2 regions of the Faecalibacterium sp. i21-0019-B1 genome follow, and region 1 is predicted to be linked to the other one. Evidence: a T-box and tRNA genes for the amino acid it is inferred to sense, from the RefSeq annotation. Region 1 holds a T-box; the other holds one or more tRNA genes.

What was found. A T-box is a leader RNA that pairs with one kind of tRNA and senses whether it is charged. The one in region 1 lies ahead of metG (methionine--tRNA ligase), so its partner is inferred to be a tRNA-Met.
Region 2: it encodes a tRNA-Met, which carries the amino acid that the T-box ahead of metG (methionine--tRNA ligase) is inferred to sense. The anticodon was not compared.

What each region holds. Positions count from the first base shown of each region.
Region 1 is NZ_AP031425.1:2,179,284-2,194,786, reverse strand. Features, by position in the region: gene argS (arginine--tRNA ligase) at 1-1,072, shown strand, start outside; gene dusB (tRNA dihydrouridine synthase DusB) at 1,271-2,290, shown strand; gene yfbR (5'-deoxynucleotidase) at 2,299-2,889, opposite strand; gene ACGHP1_RS10900 (YfhO family protein) at 3,021-5,408, shown strand; gene ACGHP1_RS10895 (ABC transporter substrate-binding protein) at 5,856-6,953, shown strand; gene ACGHP1_RS10890 (ABC transporter permease) at 7,326-8,270, shown strand; gene ACGHP1_RS10885 (ATP-binding cassette domain-containing protein) at 8,278-9,090, shown strand; gene ACGHP1_RS10880 (hypothetical protein) at 9,240-9,473, opposite strand; gene ACGHP1_RS10875 (TatD family hydrolase) at 9,562-10,377, opposite strand; gene ACGHP1_RS10870 (DMT family transporter) at 10,374-11,336, opposite strand; gene metG (methionine--tRNA ligase) at 11,343-13,340, opposite strand; T-box leader at 13,410-13,651, opposite strand; gene ACGHP1_RS10860 (Dabb family protein) at 13,697-13,999, opposite strand; gene ACGHP1_RS10855 (hypothetical protein) at 14,075-14,293, opposite strand; gene ACGHP1_RS10850 (hypothetical protein) at 14,303-14,614, opposite strand; gene ACGHP1_RS10845 (hypothetical protein) at 14,634-14,951, opposite strand.
Region 2 is NZ_AP031425.1:3,014,093-3,029,595, forward strand. Features, by position in the region: gene ACGHP1_RS14920 (undecaprenyl-diphosphate phosphatase) at 164-1,024, opposite strand; gene ACGHP1_RS14925 (TrkA family potassium uptake protein) at 1,248-1,661, shown strand; gene ACGHP1_RS14930 (TrkA family potassium uptake protein) at 1,678-2,343, shown strand; gene ACGHP1_RS14935 (hypothetical protein) at 2,340-2,771, shown strand; gene ACGHP1_RS14940 (PH domain-containing protein) at 2,768-4,120, shown strand; gene ACGHP1_RS14945 (HAD family hydrolase) at 4,142-4,798, shown strand; gene ACGHP1_RS14950 (ABC transporter substrate-binding protein) at 5,158-6,480, opposite strand; gene ACGHP1_RS14955 (ABC transporter ATP-binding protein) at 6,579-7,286, opposite strand; gene ACGHP1_RS14960 (ABC transporter ATP-binding protein) at 7,279-8,028, opposite strand; gene ACGHP1_RS14965 (branched-chain amino acid ABC transporter permease) at 8,031-8,558, opposite strand; tRNA gene ACGHP1_RS14970 (tRNA-Glu) at 9,092-9,163, opposite strand; tRNA gene ACGHP1_RS14975 (tRNA-Met) at 9,256-9,332, opposite strand; gene serS (serine--tRNA ligase) at 9,536-10,867, opposite strand; gene ACGHP1_RS14985 (ParB/RepB/Spo0J family partition protein) at 10,954-11,823, opposite strand; gene ACGHP1_RS14990 (ParA family protein) at 11,842-12,675, opposite strand; gene ACGHP1_RS14995 (ParB/RepB/Spo0J family partition protein) at 13,267-14,064, opposite strand; gene rsmG (16S rRNA (guanine(527)-N(7))-methyltransferase RsmG) at 14,224-14,931, opposite strand; gene ACGHP1_RS15005 (prolyl-tRNA synthetase associated domain-containing protein) at 14,949-15,503, opposite strand, start outside.

The DNA.
Region 1 (15,503 bases):
TCTGTTCGAGAGCGAGGCTTTTGCCGCCCTGAAGGACGCACTGGTGGCCTACGCTCTGCCCAAGAACATTGCTGCCCTCAAGCGCGATCTGGGCAAGTACCGCATCGACTACGATGTGTGGTTCCATGAGAGCACCCTGCACGAGTCCGGCGCGGTGAAGGCCGTGGTGGATAAGCTGCTGGAGCTGGGCGCATGCTATAAGGCGGAGGACGGTGCCATCATGTACCGCAGCGCCCAGTACGCTGCCAAGTACGGCACGGTGAACAAGAAAAAGACCGAGGACGGAACCGAGGAGGAAGCCAAGGACGAAGTGCTCGTCCGCGCCAACGGCATCCCTACCTACTTTGCCGCCGATATCGCCTACCACTACAACAAGCTGGCCACCCGCGGCTTTGCCAAGGCCATCGATGTCTGGGGTGCAGACCATCACGGACATGTGGCCCGCATGAAGGGTGCCATGGATGCCATCGGCCTGAACGGCGAAGATCTGGACGTTGTGCTGATGCAGATGGTCAACCTGATGCGCGACGGCCAGCCTGTGCGGATGTCCAAGCGCACCGGCAATGCCATCACTCTGACCGACCTGCTGGAAGAGGTGCCCATCGACAGCGCACGCTTCCTGTTCAATATGCACGACGCAGGCAGCGGCATCGATTTTGACCTCGATCAGGCTGTCAAGACCGACAACGATAACCCCGTGTACTATGTGCAGTATGCCCATGCCCGCATCTGCTCCATCCTGAAAAAGATGGAGAGCGAGGGCGTGCAGTTTGCCGGTGCCGAGAAGGTGGATGCCACCCTGCTCACCGAGCCTTCCGAGATGGATCTGATCCGGATGCTGGCAGCCTTCCCGCAGGAGATCGTCATGGCGGCAGAAAAGTACGACCCCAGCCGCATCAACCGCTTTGTCATTGATCTGGCCAGCGCCTTCCACCGCTTCTACGGCAACTGCCGCATTCAGGGTGCAGACCCCGCTGTGCAGCAGGCACGTCTGGCCCTGTGCATCGGCGTGAAGAATGCCATCTTCAACGTGCTGACCATGTTCAAGATCAACGTGCCGGAGAAGATGTAAAAAAGGCTCCCTCATTGAGGGAGCTGTCGAGCGAATGCGAGACTGAGGGAGTTTTCTACAGGAACTCCTTCCGTCATCGCCTGCGGCGATGCCACCTCCCTCAGTGAGGGAGGCTTATGCCGTACCCGAAAGGATTCGCACGGTAATACCCAGCTCCCCTGCGGGGGAGCTTTTTTCGATAACAGCGAGGAACAACCAATGGAACCTTTGAAAATCGGCAATATCATCCTGCCGCACCGGGCGGTGTTCGGCCCGATGGCGGGCTTTACGGATGCACCCTGCCGCCGCCTGATGGCCCAGCACGGTGCAGGCTTTACTGTGAGCGAAATGGTGTCCAGCCGGGCGCTGGTGTACGGCGACCACAAGACGGTGAGCCTGCTCAAGGCCGAACCCAACGGTGCACCCTATGGCGTGCAGATCTTTGGCGAAGTGCCCGAGATCATGGGCGAAGCCACCGCCGCCATCGAACAGTACGAGTTCGACTTTGTGGATATCAACATGGGCTGCCCGGCCCCCAAGATCGTTTCCGGCGGCGCAGGCAGCAAGCTGATGCTGGACCCGGACCGCTGCGGGCGCATCGTGGAGCAGGTTGTGGCAAATACAAAACGGCCTGTCACCGTGAAAATGCGCAAGGGCTGGGATGCCGACCACATCACTGCAGTGGAGTGTGCCAAGGCCTGTGAGCAGGCCGGCGCAGCCCTCATTGCGGTGCACGCCCGTACCCGGGAGCAGATGTACACCCCCGGCATCGACCCGGAGATCATTGCCCGGGTGAAGGATGCCGTCAGAGTGCCGGTGCTGGGCAACGGCGACATCCACTCGGCAGAGGATGCGGTGGAGATGATGCAGGCCACCGGCTGTGACGGCGTGATGATCGCCCGGGGCGCGCTGGGCGACCCGTGGCTCTTTGAGCGGGTGAACGCCGCCATTGAAGGCCTGCCTGCACCCAAGGCACCCAACCTGCAGGCCCGCATGAATGCGCTGCGCCGTCAGGTGGAGGAGATGGTGGAGCAGAAGGGCGAGTTCGTCGCCATGCCGCAGGCCCGCTCTCAGACCATGCACTATATGAAGGGGCTGAAAGGCGCGGCCAATCTGCGCCGCTACTGCTGCACCCTGACCCATCTGGAAGATCTGGACGAGCTGATCGATGCTGTTTTTGAAGAACAGCGCAAAGCGGGCATCGACCCGGACGACGTGCGCGAGGTGCCGTTTCCGTAAGGGGAATATTACTGCTGCCGGGTCAGCTCATCCAGATTCTGGGTGTAACAGGGCAGACAGTGCTCTATGAACCAGTCGGCTTCCGGGCAGTGCATGGCCTGCAGGGCCGCTTTCTGCTGGGCCAGCGCCGCGTCAAACTCGTGGTTGCCGCTGCGCTGCTCCTCCGTGCATTTGATGAGGGCGCTCAGCCGGTCGGCGGCCTTCAGCAGGCGCTTTTCCTCGGCGGTGAGCAGTTCCCCGGAGATGAACGGGGACAGCTCTTCGCTCAACTCGTCCGGCAGAAGGCCGGTCATGCAGCGCACGCTCTCGGTTTCCAACGCCTTGTAGGCATCCCGCAGGGTGGGGCTGCTGTACTTGACCGGTGTGGGCATGTCGCCGGTAATGATCTCCGGCGCGTCGTGGTACAGCGCCGCCACTGCTACCGTTTTGGGGCGGCAGGGCGTGCCGGTGTACCGCCGTGCGATCAGGCAAAGCATGTGGGCCAGCAGGGCGGTATCGCAGGTGTGCTCGCTGAGAGATTCGGCCCGGGTGGAGTGCATCAGGCTCCAGCGGGTAATGTATTTCATGCGCGCCAGCAGGGCACTGAACGGGTACAGCATGGCAGCTTCCTCCTTTTTTCTCCAACATACCTGTCTGGCAGAGCGTTGTCAAGCCCTTTTTTCTGTGCAGTGTTCGTGCTATACTAAAATAAACCAACTTTCTGCCGCTTTGGCAGAGAAAAGAGGAAACCATGGAGCGGTCTGGTACTGCCCGGCAGCCGCAGCTGCTGGGACAAAAAAAGGATAAATTCTGGCTGACGGTGGGCCTGTGTGCCCTCACGGCGGCCCTGTTCTTTCTGCCGTTTTATATCATCGACGGCGGCTTTTTCCACTATGCAGGCGATTTCAACAGCCAGCAGATCAGCTTTTACCGCTATATGAACGGCTTTATCAAGGGCGCAGGCTACCCGGACAGTGCGTTCACCTCGGTGCACAATACCTTCTCATGGGCTACCGACCTTGGCAGCGGCGTGATGAACGCCTATTCGTTCTACCTGTACGGCTCGCCGTTCTTCTGGTTCTCGCTGCTCTTCCCGCAGGGGTGGCTGCCCTACCTCATGGTACCGCTGCTGGTGCTCAAGTTTGCCGTGGCGGGCGGCGGTGCGTACCTGTATCTGCGCCGCTACGTCAAAAATATCGACTACGCCGTGCTGGGAGCCTGTCTGTATACCTTCTCCGGCTTTACGGTATACAATGTGTTCTTCAACCACTTTGTAGATGTGGTGGCGCTGTTCCCGTATCTGCTGTGGTCGCTGGACGAGGCCCTTTACAACGACCGTCGCAGCTGGTTTGCGTTCTGGGTGGCGGTGAACCTTGTCAACAACTACTTCTTCTTCATCGGTCAGGTGGTGTTTCTGGCCATCTACTTCATCTGCAAGCTCAGCACAAGGGACTTCCGTCTCACTGCAAAAAAGTTCGGGCTGCTGGCCTTTGAAAGCCTGCTGGGCGCTGCCATGGGCAGCATCCTGCTGGTGCCTGCGGTGCTCTCCATTTTGCAGAACCCGCGCACCATCGACCTTTCCTCCGGCTGGGGCTTTCTGACCTACAGCAAGGTGCAGCAGTACCTTGCAATTCTCGTCAGCTGGATCATGCCGCCGGATTCTCCCTACCTCACCTCCATCTGGTCGGAGGGCGTGATCAAGTGGACCAGCATGTCGGCCTATCTGCCGCTGTGCAGTCTGGCCGGTGCCGTGGCCTACTGGAAAGCAAAGTGCGGCGACAGTAAAAAGCGCATCGTGGGCACCTGCGCCGTGTTCGCACTGGTGCCCATCCTGAACAGTGCGTTCTACGCCCTCAATTCCAGCTACTATGCGCGCTGGTACTATATGCCGGTGCTGGTGCTGGCCGCAATGACCGTGAACGCGCTGGAAGACCACAACACCGATCTGGACAGCCCGGCCCGCGGCATCAGCTGGCTGATGATCGCCACGGTGGCCTTTGCGGTGGTGCCGGTGCAGGACAGCGACACCGGCAGCTGGTCGTTCGGCGTGCTCAAGAACCCCGGTCAGTACTGTGCGGTGCTGGGCTTTGGCCTGCTGGGCCTGCTGCTGTACCGCTATCTCTGCCAGAAGTGGCGGGGCGACAGCCGCTTTGCCCAGCGCATGACGGCGGCAGTGCTGGCGTTTGCCTTCCTGTTCAGCGTGGTGCACATCGGCATTGGCAAGTTCGGCCAGTGGTATACCGACAGTGACCTTGTGAAGCAGGACACAAGCGCCCTGCTGTTGAAAAACGACCTGTCCGAAGGCGATTACCGCGTGGATACGTACAAGATCCACGACAACATCGGCATGTGGCTGGATAAGAGCTGCCTGCAGTATTTTGGCAGCACGGCAGCCCCCAGCATCCTCAGCTTCTACCCGGCGCTGGGGGTCAAGCGGGATGTGCGCAGTGAGCCGGAGCTTTCCAATTATGCACTGCGGGGCCTTTTGAGTGTGGAGTACCTTATCACCACACCGGAAAAGCAGACCGACTTTGAAAACGAAGCCGACGACGGCTGGGAATATGCCTTTGCAAAGGACGGCTATGCGGTCTACCGCAACACGAACTACGTGCCCATGGGCTTTGCCTATGATTATTACCTCACCCAGACCGAGTACGAAGAAACAGCCAAGGCCACCCGCGCAAACCTCCTGATGCGTGCACTGGTGCTTACCGACGAGGATGCTGCAGTCTACGGCAAGTACCTCACCCATCTGCCGGAAGGCAGACGGGAGGAGCTGTACTATGAGTCCTACGTGCAGGACTGCCGCGAGCGCCGTGCCACGGCTGCCAGTGTGTTCCAGATGAACAATTCGGGCTTCCACGCCGAGATCACGCTGGAAAAAGAGAAACTCGTGTTCTTCTCGGTGCCTTACGATGACGGCTTTACGGCCTATGTCAACGGGCAGGAGGCCGACATTGTGGAGGTGGACGAGGGATTGATGGCTGTGCTGTGCCCGGCAGGTGAAAACAGCATCGATTTTGTCTACCAGCCCGACGGCATCCGGCTGAGCCGTGCGCTGACTTTGGGCGGCATTGTGGTATGGCTGGCGTACACGGCGTACTTCGTCTGGCGCAAGCGCCGCACAAAGCGGGCCTGATGCACGGAAGAATGACTTTGTGCTGTAGAAAAAAGAAATTTTTGAAATTTCCCCTTGACTTTATGCCAATAAAGTGTATAATGCAATCAAACCGATGAGGCGGAAGAGAACCTGCACAGCGCATCTTCAGTGAGCCCGGACAGTGAAAACGGGCGAGAGCGGGGCAGAGCTTCGTGGGCCGCCGAGGGCCGGGCAAATGGGCAGCAAGCCTTAGTAGCTTTGGACGGAAGTCTCCGTTACAGGACAGGGGAGTGTTGGCTCTCCGTGAGAGGCTCTGCATTTTGCAAAGCAGGGCAAGCAAGGTGGCACCGCAGAATCGAACTTTACCGATCCTGTCCTTGTGGATAACACACAGGGACAGGGTCGTTTTTTATTTGTAAGACCCGTCCCGCAAAGGGAGCGGGTCTTTTACTTTTGCCGCCCGCTCCGGGAAAGGAGTTTGCTATTATGAAAAACGTTACCATGATCTCCCGCCGCAGCTTCCTCAAGGCCGCTATGGCTGCTTCCGCCGTTTCTGCACTGGCATTCACCGGCTGCGGCGGCTCCGCTTCCAGCACCGTGGCTGCATCTTCCACTGCTTCTTCCGCTGCCGCTTCCGCAGCAGCCGAGGGCGGCCAGACCTTCAAGGTGGGCATCGTCAACTATGTGGATCATGCTTCCCTCAACCAGATCGTGGAATCTGTGGAGAGCCGTCTGGATGAGCTGGGGGCAGAGAAGGGCGTTACCTTCGACTACGCCGACTACTACGCAAATGCACAGGCTGACCAGTCCAACCTGAACCAGATCGGTGCCGACCTCGTAGGGGACGGCGTGGATGTGATCGTGGCTGTGGCTACCCCCACCGCCGCAACCATGCTGGCCGCTGTGGAGGATACCGATATCCCCGTTGTCTACTCTGCTGTCACCGACCCCGCCGCTGCAGGCTTTGACGGCGAGGAGAACATCACCGGCACCTCCGACGCACTGAACACCGAGGCCATCATGAACCTGATCACCGCTGTCAACCCGGATATTGACACCATCGGCCTGCTGTACGACCTGAGTCAGGATGCCTCCACCCAGGCCATTGCCGATGCAAAGGCTTTCTGCGATGCCAACGGCATCAAGTACATTGAGAAGAACGGCACCACCACCGCTGAGGTGCAGATGGCTGCCGAAGCCCTGATCGCTTCCGGCGTCAAGGCCGTGTTCACCCCCACCGACAACACCGTGATGACCGCAGAGCTGTCCATCTACGAGACCTTTACCGAGGCAGGCGTGCAGCACTACACCGGTGCCGACAGCTTTGCACTGAACGGGGCCTTTGTGGGCTACGGCGTGGATTACGTCCAGCTGGGCGAAGCCACTGCCGATATGGTGGCAGAGCTGCTGTGCGAGGGCAAGACCACTGCAGACCTGCCCTACCAGACCTTTGATAACGGTATCGTCACCATCAACACCGAGACCTGCGAAGCGCTGGGCCTTGACCTCGACACCGTGAAGGAAGCCTTCAAGTCCTACTGCACCGAGATCGTGGAAGTAACCACCGCAGAGAACTTCTCTTAAAAAAGTACCCTCTCAGTCAAAACCTGACGGTTTTGCCAGCTCCCCCGAAGGGGGAGCTTTTGGCGGTTCTAGGAAAAGTTTTCGATTCAATTGCAAAGTGTGCAGCTTTGCCAGAGGCTCTCCCTTTGGGAGAGCTGGCGCGTAAGCGCCTGAGAGGGCGAGGACGCCGCCCACAGCGCCGCGCTTTCGCAGAAAGCGGCGCTGCAAATGCCGTTTTCCGTCACGACCCTACTCGTGAAAAGGGGATTCAGAAAAGCCCGCAGGCTTTTCTGAATCCCGAATAAAAACCCAATTCCGCTGAATATGGCCAGAGCAAAAGCGGAGGCCATTTTAAATCGTCCAATCAAAAAGAAACATAAAAGGAGCACACACATGCTGGCGAGTATCTTTTCGCTCAACGTCCTACAGACGGCGCTGGAACTGGGCTGTATCTATGCCCTGGTGGCGCTGGCACTGTTCCTGAGCTATTCCATCCTGAACATCGCAGATCTTTCCACTGACGGCTGCTTCACGCTGGGCTGCGCCGTGGCCTGTCAGGTAGCACTGACCGGCCACCCCATTCTGGCCCTGTTCGCAGCCATGGCGGCAGGTGTGTGCTCCGGCTTTGTTACGGCTTTTCTGCAGACCCGCCTTGGCGTGGAGAGCATCATGGCAGGCATCATCGTCAATACCGGCCTTTACACCATCAATCTGGCCGTGATGGGCTTTTCCTCCACCATGTCGCTGGTCAAGACCGACACTGTTTTCTCGCTGGCAAAGGGCTCACTGAGCTTCCTTGGCGGCTGGTATAAGCTGGCCATCGCGCTGGCCATGATCCTGCTTGCCGGTGCGGCGATGCTGGGCTTTCTGGGCACCCGGCTGGGCCTGTCCATCCGCGCCACCGGTGACAACGCTGCCATGGTGCGTGCTTCCAGCATTAACCCGGCTTTCACCATTACGGTGGGCCTGTGCATTTCCGGCGCATTGTGCGCCCTCTCCGGCGGCCTGCTGGCACAGTATCAGAAGAGCTGCGATATCAATGTGGGCACCGGCATGGTGACCATCGCACTGGCTTCCCTCATCATCGGCGAGACTCTGCTTGGTAAGCGCACCATGTTGCGCCGGATCATCGGCGTGGTGTTCGGCAGCTGCCTGTACCGTTTTATCGTGGCTGTGGCCCTGCGCTTCAATGTGCCTGCCGCCGCCATGAAGCTGGTATCTGCCATCATCGTGGCCATCGCCATTTCGATGCCGGCCATCAAGGAAAAAATCGCCTTTGAGCAGCGCAAGCATGGGGCCTGCCGCCGCCGCGTGACCACCGGCAAGGAGGGAAAGTAAGATGGAAATGCTTCAGCTGAACGATCTGCACAAGACTTTCAACCCCGGCACGGTCAATGAAAAAGTGGCCCTGAACGGTGTCAGCCTGCACATGGAAGCCGGGGACTTTGCCACCATCGTGGGCTCCAACGGCGCGGGCAAATCCACCCTGTTCAACGCCATCACCGGCGGCTTCATCGCCGACGAGGGCAGCATCCTGCTGGGCGGACAGGATATCACCTTTGAGCCGGAGCACCAGCGCAGCAAGGTCATCGGCCACCTGTTTCAGGACCCGCTCAAGGGCACGGCACCCAACATGACCATTGAGGAAAACCTTGCACTGGCCTATCTGCGTGCCGGCACCGCGCCCCACGCCATCTTCTCCCGCATCTCCCGCAAGGACAAGGAAGTGTTCCGCGAAAAGCTGGCGCTGCTGGATATGGGCCTTGAGGACCGCATGAAGCAGCCGGTGGGACTGCTTTCCGGCGGCCAGCGGCAGGCGCTGACCCTGCTCATGGCCACCCTCGTCACCCCCAAGCTGCTGCTGCTGGACGAGCACACCGCCGCACTGGACCCCGCCACCGCCGAAAAGGTACTGGAGCTGACCAGGAGCATCGTGGCTGAAAAGAAGATCACCTGCCTGATGGTCACCCACAATATGCATCAGGCACTGGAGCTGGGCAACCGCACCCTGATGATGGATTCCGGCCGCATCGTCTTTGACGTGAAGGGCGAGGAACGCAGCCGGATGACTGTGGACGACCTGCTTGAAAAGTTCCGCGAGAACGCAGGCAAAAATCTGGATAACGACCGCATCCTGCTGAGTAAAGTGGAAAAGTGATCCGGACAGAAAAGCACAGCCCCGACAGACCATGCAGTCTGCCGGGGCTGTATTTTTGCGGGAAAGTGCACCGCAGGGAAAAGCGGTTCCCCCTGAAACTGCAAATCCCCCCTGCGCAGATGCACAGAGGGGATTTTAAATATCAGAAATTACTGAACGTATTCAACCGTGTACTCGAAGCCGTACTCTTCCTGCAGCTTCTTCACCTCGGCCTCGCAGTCCTCGATGAAGGTGGGGGCGTAGACGGAAGCGCCATTGTGGGCCTTCTTGTAGTCCTCAACGATCTGCTGCAGCTTTGCCCAGCCCTCGTTGGCCTTGTTCTGGTCGATGCTGTCGGGGAAGTTGATGATGAACTCGCGGTGCTTAGGAATACGTGCTTTCATGGTAGGTTCTCCTTATAACAGTTTGGATTTTGATTGTTGATTTATACAGAAGCACAGAGAAAAACCTGTGCAACTTGCGAAAAACGAATCACAGCCCGTATACCCGGCGGGCATTTTCGGCTGTGGTGCGGAACACCTCTTCGGCAGAGATGCCCCGCAGCTGGGCGATATACTCGCCCACATAGCGGATGAGGGAGCTGTCACAGCGGGTGCCGCGCACCGGCTCCGGTGCCATGTAGGGGCAGTCGGTCTCCAGTACGATGCTTTCCAGCGGCAGGGCGCTGATGGCTTTTGCCGCCCGCTTGGCACCCTTGAAGGTACACGCCCCGCCAAAACCGATGAACAGTCCCTGCTTTGCCAGCCACACCGCGTCATCGGCACTGCCGGAATAGCAGTGGACGATGCCCTTGGGCTGGTATTTTTTCAGCAGGGCGTAAACGTCGGCGTGGGCGTTGCGGTCGTGCACGATGATGGGCTTGTCCAGTTCCAGCGCCAGCCGGATGTGTGCCTCAAACATGGCCAGCTGGGCATCCTTGGGCACAGGCCAGTGGTAGTCCAGCCCGCACTCACCCACAGCTACCACCTTGGGGTCCTCGTAATACTGGGCCAGAGCGCGCATCTCGGCGGCCCAGTCCCCGCCGTACACCGAGACCGTAGGAGCCGGGCCTTCCTCGCCGCAGTCGGCGGCGGGCAGCAGGCTTTCCGGGTGGATGCCAACAGCCGCCACCACCCACGGGTAACGGTGCGCCAGCTCCAGCACTTTGGGTGCATCCCCGGAGTGGGTGGCCTGTTCACACACGCCCACCACGCCCTTGCCGGGCAGGCTGCCCAGCAGGAAATCGCGGTCTGCGTCAAAAGCGCGGGCACTGTAGTGCGCGTGGGTGTCAAAAATGGGGCCGGTCATTTGCTCTCCTTTTTGGCGGGGGCCTTGTTCACCAGCCAGATGCCCACACACACGAACACCAGCGCCGCCAGATACTGCCAGCGGAACAGGGGTTCGCCGTTGAGCACGGCGCTCAGCAGTACGTTGACCACCGGGTTCACGAAGCCAAAGATGGCAATGCGGCTGACCGGGTTGTTCTTCATCAGCAAGGCCCACAGCACATAGCCTGCCCCGCAGATGAAAGCCAGATACAGCATGACCACCACCGCCAGTGCGTTTTGCACATGGAGGCTGCCGCCCAGCACAGTGCCCAGCACGAACAGTGCCAGACCGCCCACGAACAGGTTGATGAAGCAGACGGCAAAGCTGTCTGCTTTTTTGGTCACGGATTTGTTCCACGGGCCGGACAAAGTAAAGATGACGGTGGCCGTCATCATGCAGAACACGCCCCAGCCGCTTCCGCTGCCGTGGTTGCCCAGCGTGCCGATGAGCACGCCTGCAAAGCCGATGACACAGCCCAGCGTTTTGGCAGGGGTCATGCGGTCGGCGTTGCCGTAGATGAAATGGGCAAAGATCACGCCCAGAAAGCTCTGGGTGCTGTTCAGGATGCCGCCAAAGGCACCCGTGAGCATGGCAACAGCGATGTAATAGAATGCGTACTGGGTCGTGGTCTGCCACAGGCCCAGAGCACAGCACTCCGCTGCCACTTTGCCGCGGGGGAACTTGGGCAGGCGGTTCTGCAGCAGAACACTGCCCAGAAGCACCAGAAAGCTGCCCAGCATGAACCGCACACCGGCAAAGCAGAAGATGGAGGCGGTGTTGCCGGTCTCAATGGAGAACAGCCGGTAGCCCAGCTTGATGAACGGGAATGCCGAGCCCCACAGCACATTGCAGAAGATGGCCAGCAGCACGGCGAACACCGGCGTGCCGAAGATCTTATCCAGCCATTCCGCGCGGGAAAGCGTTTTGTTTTCCTGCATGGCGGCTCAGTGGATGCGGCTGCCTACGGGGGTGTCGTCGCCGTAGAAAGCGATGGAGCAGCCGCCGTCGGCGGTATCAGCAGCAAAGATCATGCCCTCGCTGACATACTTGCCCTTCATCATGGGGCGAGGTGCCAGATTGCACACAATGCCGATCTTCTTACCGATCAGGTCTTCCGGCTTGAACCACTTTGCAATGCCGGAAAGGATGCAGCGCTCCCGCTCGCCGTCAAACACGGTCAGGTGCAGCAGCTTCTTGCTTTCCTTCAGGTTCTCGCAGGCGCGCACTTCGGCCACGCGCAGTTCCACCTTGCAGAAGGTGTCAAAGTCGATCTCTTCCTCGTGGGTAAAGTCCACGGTGCTCTCCTCGGCGGGGGCGGCAGCCTTCTTCTCAGCTTCAGCCTTGGCCTTGTTGGCAGCTTCGGCAGCGGCCTTGCGCTTCTCGTCCTCTTCCTTCAGGTGGGCAATTTCCTTTGCCACATCGATGCGGGGGAACAGTGCCTCGCCCTTGTGCACGGTGTAGGTCTCCTGTACGCCGTAGGTGGTCTTGGTCAGGTCCAGAGCAGATGCGTCCAGACCCAGTTGTTCCATCATCTTGGGTGCGGTGGTGGGCAGGTATGCGTTCAGCAGGATGCCGCACACGCGCAGTGCCTCGCACAGGTGGTACAGCACGCTCTCCAGACGGGCCTTGTTGGCCTCGTCCTTGGCCAGTGCCCAGGGAGCGGTCTCGTCGATGTACTTGTTGGCGCGCTGGATGACCGCAAAGATCTCCATCAGGGCCTGCGGGATGGTCAGGCTGTCCATGTCGGCCGTGACCTTTGCAGTCAGCTCGTTGACCATGGTCTCCAGCTCGGTGTCAATGGCTTCGGTACCGGCCACATTGTGCACGGTGCCGCCGAAGTACTTCTCGCACATGGCGACGGTGCGGCTGAGCAGGTTGCCCAAATCGTTCGCCAGATCGCTGTTGATGCGGGTGATCAGGGCTTCGTTGGTGAACATGCCATCGTTGCCAAAGGGAATCTCACGCAGCAGGAAGTAGCGGATGGCATCCACGCCGTAGCGGTCGCACAGGATCACAGGGTCCACCACATTGCCCACGGACTTGGACATCTTGCCGCCGTTCATCAGCAGCCAGCCGTGGCCGAACACCCGTTTGGGCAGGGGCAGATCCAGAGCCATCAGCATGGCGGGCCACAGAATGGTGTGGAAACGCAGGATCTCCTTGCCCACCATGTGAAGGTCGGCAGGCCAGAACTTGTCGTAGTCGTGATATTTTTCGTTACCGTAGCCCAGCGCGGAGATATAGTTGCTCAGGGCATCCACCCACACATACATGGTGTGCTTGGGGTCGAAGGGCACGGGGATGCCCCACTTCACGGAGGTGCGGGACACGCAGGTGTCCTGCAGGCCCTGCTTGATGAAGGCAATCATCTCGTTCTTGCGGCTCTCAGGCTGGATGAACTGGGGGTTCTCCTCGTAGAGCTTCAGCAGGCGGTCGGCATACTTGCTGGTCTTGAAGAAGTAGGCTTCCTCGTGTGCGTCGTACACTTCGCGGCCGCAATCGGGGCACTTGCCGTCCACCAGCTGGCTGTCGGTCCAGAAGCTCTCGCAGGGCTTGCAGTAGTGGCCGATGTACTCGCCCTTGTAGATGTCGCCCTGCTCATACAGCTTGGTGAAAATTTTCTGGCAGGACTCCATATGGTAGTCGTCGGTGGTGCGGATGAAGCGGTCGTAGCTGACGTCCAGCAGCTTCCACAGATCCTTGACGGTGGCTACGATCTTGTCCACATACTCCTTGGGGGTCACACCGGCATCGGCGGCCTTGTCCTGGATCTTCTGGCCGTGCTCATCGGTGCCGGTCAGGAACATGACGTCATAGCCCTGCATCCGCTTGAAGCGTGCCAGTGCGTCGCAGGCGACAGTGGTATAGCTGTGGCCGATGTGCAGCTTGTCGCTGGGGTAGTAGATGGGAGTGGTGATGTAGAATGTCTTGTGCTCACTCATAGGTTGATACTCTTCCTTTCCTGATTTGGCGGGGGACGAAAAAAGCCCTCATCCTGCCGGACTGAGCCGGACAAGGACGAGAGCTTGTAACTTTCGTGGTACCACCTTGCTTCGCCGCACCCTTGCGGGCGCAGCCTTTTGCCGGGCAAAAAAGCACGGCGCAGCGCGGTAACGGGCGCACCCGTCGCAGGCTCAATTTTCACCTGCGCAGCTCCGAGACCATCTTCGGCATCGCGCGGCCTGCCCGGTTCCATCCTTCGGGCTTTCTGTCAGGCGCAGACGGTGCGTACTCTTCTCTTCACAGCCAATTTACATTGTTATGTCTATAATACGCAAAAATGGTGGGTTTGTCAACATTAAATCTCGTAATCCAGACAGAACCGTGCCTTGGTGTAGGGCCGCACCTTGCCGTCGGCCACAGCCACATGGGCGGGATGGACGGAGTAGCCCTTGAGGGCCTCGGCGCTTTCAAAGGTGGTGTCCAGCATCAGGTCGGCGGTGGAAGAGGGGAGACCGTTGATGTTGACATGCACTTCCACAAGGCCCGGGACCTTGCCTGCCAGACCTTCCAGCCCTTCCTTGATGCCTGCCTTGACGGCGGCTTTTTCGGCATCGGACAGCTCGTCCTTCAGCTGCCACAGGATCACATGCTTGACCATAATAAAAAAACCTCCTGCGTTTTTTCTCATTGTAGCAGGGTGAGAAAAAATCCGCAAGAGGAAAGCTGCAAAGTATTATTGGGGTGCGAACAGCAGAACCACCAGAAGCACGGCACAGAGCACCGAAAGTCCGATGCCCTCCAGCCGGGTCAATTTGATGTACGCTTCCGTTGGTTCGGTCTGTGTATACCGTCCACGGTCATGCAGGGCAATGGCATCTTCCGGATGCAGCGCCATAAAAATGCCGAACCCGATGCCGAAAAGTGCGGTTAAGATCGATAAGATGACTTCCATAGCAACCCCTCACTTTTTGGTTTTGTCGTCCCTGCTCAGAGTATAGCACAGATACGAGATCAGCAGGGCAGCGCACAACACGAGCGCTGCCACCATCAAAATGGAATTCAGCGGCTCGACCCTGGGAAGAAAGGTGTTGACCAGATAGAGTGCACCGCAAAGGATCGAAGCAATGCCGTAAAATTTGCGGAAGTGCTTCTTTTCGTCCTCACTGCTCCATCCGGTGCCGGTGCCATTGTACAGATCCCGGATGCCGCGGTACAAAAACAGCACACCCAGCGCGGCGTTCAGCCAATCCCAGTCCGAAAGATTCAAATTCATGGTGACCCCTTTCCGGCTGTCAATCCGCACTATGGTTCCAGCTTTCGTAAGCGACAAGATAAAGAAGGTCTCCCACGATGGCGATGCCGAAGATGATACGGTAAATCAGCGATGTAACAGGTGTGAAAGCTAGGATCAGAAAGGCGATGCTGTTGAGCATGTAAAACACGCCGTTCTTTTTCTGCCAGAAGGCGCGGTACTCCGGGTCGCGGTGATACTGGTTGAACGGCAGATCGAGGAACGGGTCTTTGCCTTGAAGATCCCGAATGCCGGAGATGAACCAGATAACGGTCAGCACAAGGTTGAACAGAGTGGAAAACGAAACGAACGACTCCATGAAATGCACCTCCCATCTTTTTCCACAGTATACCACAGAAAAGTGCAAAAACAAAGGACGGTATTCAACCTTCCTGCGTAAAATTTGCACAAATCGGGTGTTGACTATTGGTAAAAACAGCACAAAATAAAACCAGCCGGACGAGGCGGTTGCAAGCCCTCGTCCGGCTGGATACTTACTTCTTCGGAGTCATAAGCCTCTTCTCCTTGGGGTTCCTCATTTTCGGAGTAAACGTTTCATAGGGTGACTCTCCTTAGAAACTACTGGAAACTGAGAATCTATTTCAAGGGGACTGATTACTTAGTACATTGGATTGACCCTTCTCTTAACTGATGGAGTGCGGCACCGAGATTCGAAAGATGAATTTCATATTACCACATTCTTTCGAGTTAGATTCGCCAGGGGCAAACTACTTAGTACATTGGTAGAACTCCTTTTTTGCTATTCAAATAATGTTCTCCGTACAAAAGATACCTTCATAGGAATCATCTCCGGCGGATTTATTTGAATCGCTGGGGGTTAAGTTTATCGACAGGTTGTCGTGTAATCGCA
Region 2 (15,503 bases), 830 kb from region 1:
GGCGAGCAGCCCCTAGTTCGTGCCTCCCGCGCCTCGAAAGTAGCGGGTGCTTTTCTGGTTCTCTTTTGGCACGCAAAAGAGAACATCCCCGGCGGCGATGCATCTTGCAAAAGGCATGAAGCCCGCCCCACACGAATGCGCTCTGTGCGGGAAGCATTCCAAATCAGAAGATTGCCGTCGCAGCCGCCACTGCCAGCACGATGATGCCCAACACGATGCGGTAGGCACCAAAGAACTTGAAATCGTGGCGCTTGACGTAATCCATCAGGAAGCGGATGGCGGCAAGGCTCATGCCAAAGGCCACCACACAGCCCACTGCCAGCACAGCCACCTCGGTGCCGGTCATCACAGAACCGCCGACAACGAACTTGACCACCTTGAGCAGGGATGCGCCCGCCATGACCGGGATGGCCAGATAGAAGGTGAACTCTGCCACACAGGCGCGGGACAGGCCCAGCAGCAGGCCGCCCACGATGGTGGCACCGGAGCGGGAGGTGCCCGGAATGATGGCCAGACACTGCCACAGGCCAATGATGATGGCATCGCGGTAGGTGATCTGCTCCAGCCGGCTCACGTGCGGCGCGGCGCGGCGGTTCTCCACAACAAAGAACAGCGCGCCATACAGAATGAGCATCGCGGCAACCGTGATGTAATTGTAGAAGTGAGCTTCCATCCAGTCGTCCAGCGGGCTGATGATGAGCACCGGGATCGTGGCCGCTACCACCTTGAACCACAGGCTCCACACGCTGGGCTTGGAAATGACTCTGCCCTGCTTCATGCCAAAGGGCCACAGCTTGCCCCAGAACAGCACCACCACGGCCATGATGGCACCCAGCTGGATGACCACACGGAACATGGACATGAACTCTTCGCTTGCGTTGAATTTGATGATCTGTTCCAGCAGGATCATATGACCGGTGGACGAAATGGGAAGCCACTCGGTAATGCCCTCCACAATGCCCATCAGGATGGCTTTGATGATCTCAAAAAACGTAAGTACCCCTCCTTGTGCACAAAGGCACAGCAGCTTATTTTCTTCCAGTATACCATACTATGTCTCTGCACGCACGCAGAATGCGAAAATTTTTACACCCGCCGCCACTTTTGCCCTGCAGGCTGTTACTGCGCTGGGAAATGTGTTATACTGATGCAAAGACCCTTTTCCTTCTATTTTATCCGCAAATCAAAACAGAGTTTAAACACCCTTGGTATTTTTGTTGAACCATTCTACAACGAGGTGAATCTATATGAATATTCTGGTGATCGGCTGCGACCAGGTGGGTGCTTCCCTCATCCGCGATCTGGAACGCATCGGCCATGATATCTCGCTGATCGAAAAGGATCCCGAACAGCTCAAGCGTCTGGATGCCTTTGACGACTACAGCTTTGGCGGCACGGCTCTGGTGGGCGACCCCACCGACCCGGATACCCTGCGGCAGGGCGGCATTGACAGCTGCGATGCCGTGGCCGCTGTGAGCGAGGACGACTCGGTAAACCTGATGGCGGCACAGATCGCAAAAAGCATCTTCCGCCGTGAGAAGGTGATCTGCCGCGTGTCCGACCCGCACCTGCAGGTGCTGTACCACAAGGCTTACGAGATCGACACCATCTGCCCCACGGTGCTCACCGAGCAATCGGTGTTCCGCGCACTGGCAAAGTAAAAAGTGAGGGAAGCATATGAAAGTTTGTATCGCAGGCGGCGGCAAGGTGGGCATGTATCTGGCCCAGAGCCTGCTGGCCCACCGCCACAAAGTGACCATCATTGAACCGCAGGAAATGCTGTGCCGTTCGCTGGCCGATTCGCTGGATATCCCGGTGATCTGCGGCGATGCCATCAGCTTTGACACCATGCGCACGGCCGACGTTGCCAGCTGCGATGCCTTTGTGGCCGTGACCGGTGCGGACGAGAACAACCTTGTGGCCTGCCAGATCGCAAAGCGGGAGTTTGGCGTGAACCGCACTGTGGCCCGGGCCTCCAACCCCAAGAACCGGGAGCTGCTGCACACCTTAGGCGTGGACACCGTAGTGTGCGGCACCGACAACCTGAGCCACATCCTTGAGCGCGAGATCGAGACGGATACCATCCGCCAGCTGCTCTCGCTGGGCGGCGGCACTGCCAGCCTGAACGAAATTTTGCTGCCGGAGAACTTCAAGTTTGCAGGGCAGGCGGTCAAGGACATCCCCATGCCGGGCGACGTCATTCTGGTGTGCATCACCCGCGATGCGGAGTTCATCATCCCCCACGGCAATACCACCTTACTGCCGTGGGACCGCATCCTATGCCTGACGCAGGATGACACCCTGCACCTGCTGATGGATGCCTGGGGCCTTTCCGGCAAATGACCGAACGTGACCTGCTGCGCACGGCGCTGATCATCCCGCCCAAGGGCCGGGCCGTGCTGTGCGTCTGGGCCGCTGTTCCCGGCGTGTTCTGCGCGCCTTTTGTGTTCTGGCAGAGCCTGTTTGCCGGGTGTATTTTCTGTGCCCTGTGGGCGTGCCTTGTGTTCGCCGCGTGGGCAAGAGCCTGCAGCTTTACCGCAGTGCTCACCGCCCGGAACACTGCCGTGCGGGCCGGTATCGCCGTTCCCATCACACGGCAGCTTCCCCGCCGGGCCGTGACTGGCGTGTGGACCCTGCGCACGCCGCTTCTGTGGCTGGCCGGGTGCAGCGTGCTGGTGGTGCACGGCCCGGGCGTACAGCTGTTCCTGCCGGGCGTGGATGCCCTGCAGGCGCAGGCCCTTGCCGCTGTGCTGATGGAGGAAACGCCATGACCGAACGCGGCTTCCACCCATTTGCGGTGCTGCATTTTCTGCGCAAGACCATCCTGCTGTATCTGCTGCCGCTTTTACAGGTGCTGTTTGCCCGCAACTGGGCGGCGCTGCGTACGGCTCTGGTGCAGGGCGCGGCGCTGCTGACAGTGCTTGCCGCTGTGAGCGCCGCCGTGCTGCACGCAGGCCGCTGGCGGGTGGATGCACAGGGAACCCTGCGGGTGCGCTGGCGGCTGGGCGTGCGGCTGGACCGCTGCCTGAAAGCCAGCCAGCTGGCAGCGCTCACCATCGAGCGGCCCCTGCTCTACCGGCTGGCCGGTGCCAGCCGGGTGGTGCTGTACCCTGCCGGGCAGAAGCGCACCCTGACCCTGCTTTTGAGCGCGCAGAACGCACAGTTTTTAGCTGACCGCATGATGCCGCGCCGGGATGCTGTGGCCCACACCCCGCGCGGCGGCGAAAAGCTGGCCTTTGCGGTGCTGGGTGCCAACGGCCTTTCCACCCTTGCTTTGCTGGCGCTGGCCATCAAACAGAGCAGGCCCTATGCGCCGGATGCCCAGACGGCGGCCTTTGCCCACCTGAACCGCATTGCGGCGTGGGCGGCGCGTTGGCTGCCCATGGGCACAGCATGGCTGCTGGTGCTGGGCGGCGTGCTGTTCTGCGCAAGCCTTGCGCGCAGTGCGGCCCATGCGGCCCATTATACCGTGTGGCGCACCGAGAGTCACCTTGGCAGCAGGGGCGGCTTTGTGCACCGGTATGAGATACGCCTTGCGCTGGAACATCTGAGCTATGCGGACCTGCGCCGCTCGCCTGCCACATGGGCGCTGGGCAGCTGCCCGGTGTTCGTTACAGCAGGCAGCTGCCAGCCGGAGATCCCGTTGCTGGTCTGGCGGGAGGACGGCCCTTTTCTACAGGAGCTGCTGCCCGGCTTTGCCCTGCCGCCAAAAGCCCCGGTGGACACCGCAGGCCGCAGCATCCCGGCGTTTTTTCTGCCTGCCGGCATCCCCTGCGGGCTGTGCCTGCTGCTGACAGCGGTATCCCGCTACACCCTGCCTGCGCTTACGGTGCCGCTGCTGGTGGTCACTGCTGTGTTTGCCGCCCTGCTGGTGGGTGCGTACAACGGCTGGCGCAAAGAGGGCATCTGGCTGCAAAACGGCCGCCTGACCCTGCGCTGGCAGCACGGCTTCCATCTGCACGACATCTGCGTGCTCTGCCCTGTTCCGGCCCTGACGGCCCTGCAGTCGCCATGGGCCGCGGCGGTGCACCGCACGAACCTCACCCTCACCTTTCCGGGCGGGGTGAAGTGCAGGGTGCGCAGCGTAAAGTGCAGCGAATTGCCTTTTTTGCTTTTCTGAAACTGTAAGGAGTCTTTTTCTGTGATAAAAACTGTATTATTCGATCTGGACGGCACCCTTCTGAACACCATCGACGACCTTGCCGATGCAGGCAACTGGGTGTGTGCACAACACGGCTGGCCCACCTTTACGGTGGAACAGTTCAAGCACATGGTGGGCAACGGCATCCCGAAGCTGGTGGAGCGCTTCTCGCCGGAAAATGCCCGCACGCCGGAGCAGCTGGCGGCCACGCTGGCCGAGTTCACCGCCCGGTACGACGCCCACAAGGAGGACAAGACGGCCCCCTATCCCGGCATCCCGGAGCTGCTGGACGAGCTGCGGGCACAGGGTGTTCAGTGCGCAGTGTTCTCCAACAAGGCCGACCCGCTCTGCGGCAAGATCATCGCCCACTATTTCGGCACAGGCCGCTTTGCCGCTGTGCGCGGCAACAGGCCCGGCGTGCCCACCAAACCGGACCCCGCCGGGCTGTATGCGCTGATGGACGAGATCGGTGCAGACCGCTCTGCCACCCTTTTTGTGGGCGACAGCGATGTAGACATCCTCACCGGACACAATGCCGGGCTGCCCGCCATGGGCGCGCTGTGGGGCTTCCGGGGCCGCGCAGAACTGACCGCTGCCGGTGCGGATGCACTGGCAGCGGTACCGGAGGATATTTTTACCTATATCCAGAAGGGTTGACGATTTAGAATGCCCTCCGTTTTACTCTGGGCATGTTTAGCGGAAAATTTATTTTTATTTGCAGCTCAGAAAAATCTGCGGATTTTTCTGAGCTGCTTTTTCACGGGGTAGGGTCGTGGCGGGAAGCGGCATCTGCTGCTGTCGGCCTGCGGCCGTCGCGCAGCGACTTCTGATTGGCGGAACCCCAAAAAGAGGTTAAGAGATCTTCACGCCGAACAGGCGGGAATCTCCAGCTTTTTGGGGTGGAGCTTACATCATCAGCCTGCCCTACTCGAATACGCTCTGCACAGGAAACAATGCGCAAAAAGGCGAGCCGCCCATTGGGCGGCTCGCCTGCTGTGTTCTTTGGGGTAACTTTATCAGCCCAGAGTGACTTCCTGGATCTTGGAGGAAGCGAACTCGAAGGGCCAGACAGTCTTCCACTCCTGATCCTGCACCTGTGCGATTGCAACAGAAGCGTAGGTGTTGTCACGGTAGTGCTTTGCGCCGCCGATCTCGTACTCGGGAGCGAACTCGATCTTGGAGTAGGGCAGAACGATCTTGCGGCCGCCCTCGAATGCACCGTCGATGGACAGCTCTGCCAGAGCGTCGCGGACGGCAGCACCGTCGGTGGAGCCAGCCTTCTCGATGGCGGTCTTGAACAGCCACACAACGGTGTAGGACTCAGCAGAGTGGCCGTTCATGTTGACATTGTAGACCTTCTTGAAGTCCTCGTTGATCTCCACGCCGTTGGTCAGGTCGGGGTTGAACTCGACAACAGAAGCCACGCCGTTTGCGGATGCGCCCAGGTTCGGGATGAAGGAAGGATCGGTGAAGCCGTTTGCCTTGGCAACGATCATCTTGGGCTTGTAGTTCTGCTCCTTCAGGGTCTGGACGAACAGAGTAGCGTCGCCGATGTAAGAGTCGCACAGAATGGCATCGGGATCAGCCTGCTTCAGGGCCAGGACCTGAGAGGACAGGTCGGTAGCGTTGGAGCTGTAGTCCACTTCGGCCACAACATCCAGACCGTAATCGGGTGCGAACAGGTTGACGCAGCGGATCAGCTCCTGACCGATGGCAGCCTTATCGGTGAAGATGGCGACCTTCTTGATCTCGTTGCCGGTCTGCTCCTTGGAGTCCTGCAGATACTTCAGCATATCTTCCACGTAGACGGAGTTCAGCGGGCACAGACGGAAGAAGTAATCGTAGTCCTTGTGGTCCTCGTCGGTCAGACGGTCCAGCGTGGAGATAGCGGTGATCATGGGGATGCCGTACTGCTGGCAGACCTGAGCCACGACCTCGGTAACAACGGACATATGGCAGCCCATGATGACGTTGACACCTTCCTGGGTGATCAGGCGCTCTGCCTCAGACTTACCGGTGGCTGCGTCGCCTGCGTGGTCACCGCGGACAACTTCCAGCATCTGACCGTTCACGCCGCCTGCCTTGTTGATCTCGTCCACTGCAAAATCGATGCCGCGCAGGATGTTCTCGCCGATGGCTGCGTTGCCGCCGGACATTGCGTAGATGGTGCCGATCTTGATGGTATCACCGCTGGCTGCTGCAGTGCTGCCGGATGCTGCGGTGCTGGTAGATGCTGCAGTGCTGGTGGAAGCGGAAGAGCCGCCGCAGGCGGTCAGAGCAGCTGCGCTGCCCAGAACAGCGGATGCCTTCAGGAAGCTTCTACGAGAGATCTTTTTCATAATTGTCCTCCATTCTGTTTGTAAAAAACAGCTTGTTAATCCGAGATGCCCCGCCGCACCGTGTGAAGTAGTGCCCGCCGGACATCCAGTTTCCAAAATCAGATGCCGAGGTACGCCTTCTTGACGTGCTCGTTTGCCGAAAGCTCGGCGGCGGTGCCTTCCAGTGCCACGCGGCCATTCTCAATAACATAGCCGCGGTCAGCCGCTGCAAGGGCTTTGGTGATATCCTGCTCCACCAGCAGCACCGAGATGCCGTCATTCTTCACCATGGTCTTGGCCACTTCCAGAATGTCGTCCACGATGTTGGGGGCAAGGCCCAGACTGGGCTCGTCCAGGATCAGCAGCTTGGGCATACCGATCAGCGCACGGGCCACGGCCACCATCTGCTGCTCGCCGCCGGACAGGGTGCCGGCAGCCTGCTTTGCGCGCTCGCGCAGCTTGGGGAACCAGTTATAGCACTTTTCCAGATTTTCTGCAAAATGCGCCTTGGTCTCCTTATTGAATGCACCCAGCTCCAGATTTTCCAGCACGGTCATCTCGGTAAAGAGCTGACGGCCTTCCGGCACCTGCACGATGCCGCTGTCCAGAATAACGCGGGAGCTTTTGCCGGAGAGGTCCTCCCCGTTGAACTCCACCTTGCCGGAGCTGGCCTTGACCATGCCTGTGATGGTGCGCACCATGGTGGTCTTACCGGCACCGTTGGAGCCAAGGATGGCAACGATCTCGCCATCCTTCACCTCAAAGCCGATGTCCCACAGGATGTTCACAGAGCCGTAACCGGCGTTCAGACCTTCAACTTTAAGCACTTGCGCCCTCCTTTTTGGTGCCCAGGTACACCTCCATGACGTAAGGATCGTTCATGACCTGCTCGGGCGTGCCCTCAGCGATCTTTTCGCCGTGGTGAAGGACGATGACCTTCTCGCACAGGCTCACGACCGCCTTCATGATGTGCTCGATGAGCAGGATGGTGACACCGGACTCGTTGATCTTGCGGATCAGCTGGATGGCCTCTTCGGTCTCAGCCGGGTTCAAGCCTGCCATGTTCTCGTCCAGAAACAGCACTTCGGGCTTGGTGGCCAGAGCGCGGGCCATCTCCAGACGCTTCTGGTCCGGCGTGCCCATGTCCTTGGAGATCACATGACGCTTTTCGTACAGGCCGGTGAAGTGCAGCACCTCCATGGCGCGCTCCTTGGCCTCTTTTTCGCTCTTTGCACCGGCGTGGCCGAAGTAGGCGGCGGCGGTGACGTTATCCAGAACGCTCAGGTTCTTCAGAGGTTTCATGATCTGGAAGGTGCGGGCGATCTTCATGTTGGTGTACTCATACGCCTTTTTGTTGGTGATGTCCTCACCATTGTAGAAGATCTTGCCTTCGGTGGGCGGGTAGTAGCCGCAGATCATGTTGAAGGTGGTGGATTTACCAGCACCGTTGGGGCCGATCATGCCGGTGATGGAGCCTTTCTCCACCGAGAAAGAAACATCATGCACGGCGGTCAGACCCTTGAACCGCTTGGTCAGGCTCTGGACTTCAATAATAGGCTTTTCTGCCATGATTACTTCCCTCCCTTGTCTGCCATCAGCTCATACTCTTCCAGCACGTCCAGAGACGGCTTTTTGAGGATCTTTTCATCGATGAAGGTCTTGACCTTCGAGTTCATGTACCAGCCCAGAATACCGGACGGACGGAAGCGGATGACCACGATCAGCACGATGGCATACATCAGCATGTTGATGCCGGGCAGGATGGCGGCAAAGTTTGCACGCAGCAGCTCGCTCAGCGGGATCATGATGAGGCCGCCGATCAGCGGGCCTTCGATGTAGGCAGCGCCGCCCACGACTGCCGGCAGCACGATCTCAGTGGACTTGGACTGGATCATAATATCGGGGTCGATGTAGCGGATGTAGCTGACGTAGAAGAAGCCGACCAGACCGGCAATGATGGCCGAAATGACGACCGCGATCACCTTGTACTTGGTGGGGTTGATGCCGATGGCGGCGGCAGCGTCCTCATCCTCGCGGATGGTGCGCAGCGCAAAGCCCAGCTTGGAGCGGCGTTCGCATTCCGCTGACCACGGCTCCAGCTTCGCTTCCCTGTACTCCCCTTTTTGTCGCTATGCGACATCTTCCCCCGACCGGGGGAAGTCTTTGCTCGCTGGCGGCGGTCAGCTCAGCTGCAATTCCCGTACGGGTCAAATTAAAAATCCCCCGAGCGAATGCAGCGGCAGCTACCACATTAGACATTCCTACAGGATGGGACTTGCAACAACGACGACCGCGGCCAGTGGCCGATGCAGGGAGGAGTTGTTGGGGCAGCGGCCAGCAAGACGCAAGTGCCGCCCAAGGCACGCGCGGATGCTGGGAGCCGCAACCCGGAGCACTAAAAAAGAGCCCACTGGGCTCTTTTTTGCCGCCTGCGGGCGGCCGTGTTCCTTCGATTCCTCGTACGGGTTGCATGAAACAGCTACCACATTAGACGTTCCTAGTCGTTGGGACCCGCGCACTAAGCAACAGCCCACTGGGCTGATTGCTTACCCTGCTGCGCAGGGCCGTGCTGTTCGATTCCCGTACGGGTCAAATTAAAAACGCCCTTGCGCAATGCGCAAAGGCGTTTTTATGACCCGTACGGGAATCGAACCCATGTTACAGCCGTGAAAGGGCCGTGTCTTAACCGCTTGACCAACGGGCCTTAGAAATACAGAGCTTCGCTAAAACCTCCGACTTCCATCGTCCACTACTGCAGACGACCGTCCCCCTAACCTTAGCGAAACTCTGTAAAAGTGGTAGCGGTAACTGGATTTGAACCGGTGACACTTCGGGTATGAACCGAATGCTCTAGCCAACTGAGCTATACCGCCACATATTGTTTGTGCACTTGAACAGTGCTCTATTATTATACCCACAGATACCCCTTTTGTCAACACATATTTTTAAAAAAATCATATTTTTTCGTGTCGTCCAAAATACAAACGGAGATACGTAAAAATCCCGCTTTCCATTGAATAGAAAGCGGGATTTTTCAACCATTTATCCGAGCCTTGTGGAAAAGCCGGTCAATTCTTCAGCCCTTCTTGTGGGTGGGGACCATGACCTTCAGGCCGCCCATATACGGCTGCAGCACTTCGGGGATGGTCACGGTGCCGTCGGCCTGCAGATGGTTCTCCAGGAAGGCGATCAGCATACGCGGAGGTGCCACGCAGGTGTTGTTCAGGGTGTGGGCCAGATAGGTCTTGCCGTCCTTGCCCTTCACGCGGATGTGCAGGCGGCGTGCCTGTGCATCGCCCAGGTTGGAGCAGGAGCAGACCTCGAAGTACTTCTGCTGGCGGGGGCTCCATGCTTCGATATCGCAGCTCTTCACCTTCAGGTCGGCCAGGTCGCCGGAGCAGCAGTTCAGCTGACGCACCGGGATCTCCATGCTGCGGAACAGCTCCACAGAGTTCTTCCACAGCTTCTCGTACCAGTCAGCGCTCTCGTCGGGGCGGCAGACCACGATCATTTCCTGCTTCTCGAACTGATGGATGCGGTAAATGCCGCGCTCCTCGATGCCGTGAGCGCCCTTTTCCTTGCGGAAGCAGGGGCTGTAGGAGGTCAGGGTCAGGGGCAGAGTGGCCTCGTCCAGAGTCTGGTCGATGAAGCGGCCGATCATGGTGTGCTCGCTGGTGCCGATCAGGTACAGGTCCTCACCCTCGATCTTGTACATCATAGCATCCATTTCCGGGAAGGACATGACACCCTGCACCACGTTGCCGTGCATCATGAAGGGAGGGATCACATAGGTGAAGCCCTTGTTGATCATAAAGTCGCGGGCATAGGCCAGCACAGCCTCGTGCAGGCGGGCGATGTTGCCCAGCAGATAGTAGAAACCGTTGCCGGCCACGCGGCCTGCAGCGTCCATATCGATGCCGTCGAAGCTCTCCATGATCTCGGTGTGGTACGGAATGGGGAAATCGGGCACCACAGGCTCACCAAAGCGCTGTGCTTCCACGTTGTAGGTATCATCCGGGCCGATGGGCACGCTGGGATCGATCATCTGCGGAATGGTGTACATGATCTCCTGAATGCGTGCGGACAGGGTCTCTTCTTCCTTTTCCAGCTCAGCCATCTTGTCGGCGTCGGCCTTGACGGCGGCATTGTTGGCATCGATCTGAGCCTGCAGCTCAGCCTTCTGTGCCTCATCGGTGCACTTCTTCAGCTGGCCGAACAGGGGGCCGTTGGCCTTGCTCAGCTTGTTGCGGGCAGCCTTGAGGGCTTCCACTTCCTTCAGGCATGCGCGGTACTTGGCATCCTTCTCGATGACCTCGTCCACCAGCGGGAGCTTTGCATCCTGAAACTTCTTCTTGATGTTTTCCTTGACAGCGTCCGGGTTTTCACGGACAAATTTGATATCAAGCATGATTGACTCTCCTTGCTCTATTTCGGTTCGCACAGAAGATCCCCTCCCCTGTGCCGTTCAAAGACGGTCGCCCGCCTTGGATCGCTTTATTCTTCGTTCTGGTACTGTCCCAGCAGGTTGGCAAAGGCCCGCAGCTGTTCATCGGAATAGAAATGCACGGTCAGCCTGCCCTTGCCGTCGTGGTAGGCCACGTTCACCTCGCTGCCCAGCACCTGCTTGAGGCTTTCTTCCACCTCCACCGGCAGAATGCCCCGCGGCTTGGGTTCTCTGGGCTCCTTTGCGGGCTTTGCCAGCTTTTTGCACAGCGCCTCGGCTTGACGCACGTTCAGCTGGTTGTCTGCGATGATCTGCGCCGCCTGCTCCTGCAGCTCCGGCGTGGGCAGGCTCAGGATCACCTTTGCGTGGCCGATATTGATAAAGCCGCTTTTCAGCAGTTCCAGCACGTTTTCCGGCAGGTTCAGCAGGCGCAGGCTGTTGGCCAGTGCGCTGCGGCTCTTGCCCAGCTTCTGTGCCGCCTGCTCCTGCGTCAGGCCGCAGCGGGTCATCAGCTCCCGGATGCCGGTTGCTTCTTCCACCGGGTCCAGATCCTCGCGCTGCAGATTTTCCACCAGAGCCAGCTCCATGGCCTGCTCGTCGCTGACTTCCTTAATGACCACCGGCACATCGTTCAGCCCTGCCATGCGGCAGGCACGCCAGCGGCGCTCACCTGCCACGATGCTGTAGCCGCCGCGCGGGCGCGGACGCACCGCGATGGGCTGCAGCAGACCATGCTCTGCAATGCTGGCCGCCAGTTCGCCCAGCGCCTGTTCGTCAAAGGTCTTGCGCGGCTGTTCCGGGTCCGGTTCGATCTCACGCAGGGGCAAGGTGTCTACCTTTGCACCGGACTCAAAAACCGGGGCGGCATCTTCAAACAGACTGTCCAGCCCGCGGCCAAGTCCTCCTTTTCCTCTTGCCATTCATGTTCCCCCTGAGGTTTAATCTTCCAGAGCATTTTTCGTCTGCTCTGCGACGGGTGCACTTTTGCGGCGGGCCTTTTTGGGCTCGTGCGGGCGGTTGTTCTTGACAAATTCGATTGCCAGATCCATGTACGCTTCGCTGCCCTTGCCCTTGGGTTCATAGAAATTGATGGGCTGGCCGTAGCTGGGCGCCTCCGAAATGCGGATGGAGCGCGGGATGGTGGTCTTGTACACCTTGGAGCCGAAATACTTCTGCACCTGCTCCACCACCTGCACGGTCAGGTTATACCGCAGCGAGAACATGGTGAACACCACGCCCTCGATATCCAGATACGGATTGTACTTTTTGCGAATGGTCTTTAAGGTGCTGATCAGCTCCGAAAGACCCTCCAGCGCGTAATACTCACACTGCACCGGAATGAGAACGCTGTCGCAGGCACTCAGGCCGTTCAGGGTGAGCAGGTCCAGACTGGGCGGACAATCGATAAAGATGAAGTCATAGTCCTTCTGCACCTCGGCCAGCGCCTTGCGCAGGCGGCTCTCACGAGCGGGCAGGTCGATCATTTCCAGACTGGCACCGGCCAGACGGGTGTTGGAGCCGATGACATCGGTGCGGTACTCGGTCTTACGGATGGCCTCGGAGGCCCGCGCTTCACCGATCAGGATCTCGTAGGTTCCCTTTTCCACGCTGCGCTTCGGGATGCCGTAGCCGGTGGTGGTATTGCCCTGCGGATCAAGGTCTACGATGAGCACCCGCTTGCCCAGCGCCGCAACGCAGGACGACAGGTTGACGGCGGTGGTGGTTTTGCCAACGCCGCCCTTCTGGTTCGCAATTGCTACAATTTTTGCCACGCACAATTCTTCCTTCCGGGAAAATTTAATTGTTCCATGTGGAACATTCGCAGTCATGCCCGCCGGTTTCCCGTCCATACAGGCACCTTAACACCTAGTATAGCACATCCAAATCGGTTTTTGAACCATCTGAAGCGTTTTTCCGCTGGATTTTTAACTTTTAGAGGTGGGAAAATCAAAAACTGCACGGTTTTGGGAGCCGAATCAACGATTTGGAATGCGCGCCGGGAAGCTGGCTAGCCCTCTCAGTCAAGCCCTGTCGGGCTTGCCAGCTCTCCCAAAGGGAGAGCCCTTGGCATAACGGCAAAGTTTCCGGGCAAACCGCAAAGCTTGCGGTTTCGCCAGAGCCTCTCCCTTTGGGAGAGGTGTCACCGCAGGTGACGGAGAGGGTTCACGCCGTGAGAAACTCCCCCAGTCATCTCGCTTTGCTCGATGCCAGCCCCCTCTGGGATGGGGCCCTTGACATGGCGGGAAAGCTGCCGGATAAATTGCAAAGTTTCCGGCACGCCAGAGGCTCCCTCTCCGAGGGAGCTGGAAAAACCGTCAGGTTTTGACTGAGGGAGTTCGTCCCCTGTTCCACATGGAACAATTTTACCGTTCGGCGGCGGTGGTTGGGATGCGCACCGTATATTCGATATACCCATCCTTCTCCTCCCGGTGGGCAGTGGCGGGCACACCATTATCGGTCATCAGACGGATGGCATGGTCGATGGTGTTCACAAAAATACGCACATCCTTGACCATCGAGATGCGGTGCCTGCCTTTTGCGGGGGTGTTGAGCAGCTGTTCAATGTAGAGGTCAGTCTGGCGGGCGTTCATGCGGCGCTTGGCAATGTTGATCAATGCTTCACTGCGGCGGTTCTCCGGCAAACGCAGCACCGCCCGGGCATGGCGCTCCGTGAGGTTGTTGTCCAGCACGAACTGCCGCTGATCGGCGTTCAGCTGCAAAAGCCGCAGTTTATTGGCAAGGGTAGGCTGCGCCATGCCCAGACGTTTGGCGGCCTCGGCCTGGGTGCAGTCCCACAGCACCATCACATCCTTTAAGCCCTGCGCCTGCTCAAAGGGGTTCAAATCGGCCCGCTGGATGTTTTCCAGCAGACCGAGCGCGGCGGTGCGCTCATCGTCGTAATCACAGAGGATGGCAGGGATGGTGTTCATTTTAGCAAGGCGGCAGGCACGGAGCCGCCGCTCCCCGGCTACCAGTTCGTAGCCTCCATCCGACACTTTTCGCACCGAGATGGGCTGCAGCAGACCATTTTCTCGGATGCTCTGGGCCAGCGCAGCCAGCTCCTGCTCGCTGAACTCCCGCCGTGCCTGAAACGGTGACGGCCTGATCTGATCGATGGGCAGGAAATAAATCTTGCCCGCCTGCTTTTTGCGTTCAAACATGGATACACGGCTCCTTTCGCGTGGTGGATGGGTTTTGTTTTTCACATTTTCCCGGGAAAGCGTGGAAAACTCAGGCTTCAGGCACAGTGTATCACACAAATAAAAACCCTGCCAGAAGTTTCGTTCGGCAGGGTTTTACAAAATTCTATCGATATTTCGTTATTTCAACGGGCTTTTCGCAATTTTTCCGCCGTTTCTGGGGTAGGCTGTCGGAGTCTGCGAAATCTTTTTGCACAGGATCAGGGTGCGGGTGTCGCCGCCCGGAAGGTGCAGAGTGCGGGTCTCTTTGTACTCGCCGCCCAGCTTTTTGATGGCACCGCGCGCTGCGGCCAGTTCTTCCTCACCGGAAGAGCCCTTCATGGCAAGGAAGTTTCCCCCTACCTTTACCAGCGGCAGGCAGTATTCGGCCAGCATGGGCAGCGCAGCCACAGCCCGGGCAGATGCCAGATCAAACTGTTCACGCCACGCCTTGCGGGCGGCTTCCTCGGCGCGCTCCTTTGCAAACTCCACGCCGGTCAAACCCAGCTGGGCACAGGCGTACTTCAAAAACTCCACCCGCTTGCCGGTGGGCTCCATCAGGGTCAACTCCAGTTCCGGCTTGTAGATTTTGGTCACGATGCCCGGGAAGCCTGCGCCTGCGCCCACATCCACCATGCGGCCCGCCACTTCCGGCTGGCTGGCAAACAGCAGGCTGTCGAGGAAGTGCTTATCCTCGATCCCCTCGGGGTCGGTGATAGCGGTCAGGTTGACCTTCTGGTTGTAGTCCACCAGAATTTCGGCAAAGGCATCCAGCTGGTCCAGCTGGGTGCCGGTGAGAGTGATGTTCCATGTGGAACATTTTGCTTCCAGACGCTGTTTGTCGATCATGGGTGTTGTCCTTTCTTTCATTCACCGGTCAGCTGGACGAAAATCGGCTCGTGGTGCACGGCAGGCAGGAAAGTTTCCAGCACATCTGCCGTTCGCAGCTTGAGTGAGGAGGTGTTGATGCAGGGGTGGCAGCCGAGGTACTCTCCTGCCTTTATGTCCTCATCCATCAGCAGCTGCACCTTATTTTCAGCATCATTGGCAAGGCCCATAATGGAGGAGGAGCCGGGCGTGCAGTCCAGATACTGCTCCATATCCTCGGGCGAGGCAAAGCTCAGGCGGGCAATGCCAAGCTGATGGGAAAGCTCTTTGGTTTTGAAGGGCTTGTCCCCGGGCATCATGAGCAGATAGAAGTTCGTCTTCTGCCGGTTGCACAGGAACAGGTTCTTGCACACGGTGGCATTCAGACAGGCATCGATCACATGGCAGTCCTCCATGGTATCGGCCTTCATCCAGCCGTGGTCGGTGCGCCAGAATTGGATGCCCAGCTTGTCCAGCAGGTCATAGGTACGGATCTCTTTTTCCAGCCGCCCGGTGCAGTCGGCAGGACGGCCCTCGTAAAGCTTCAGTTCTTC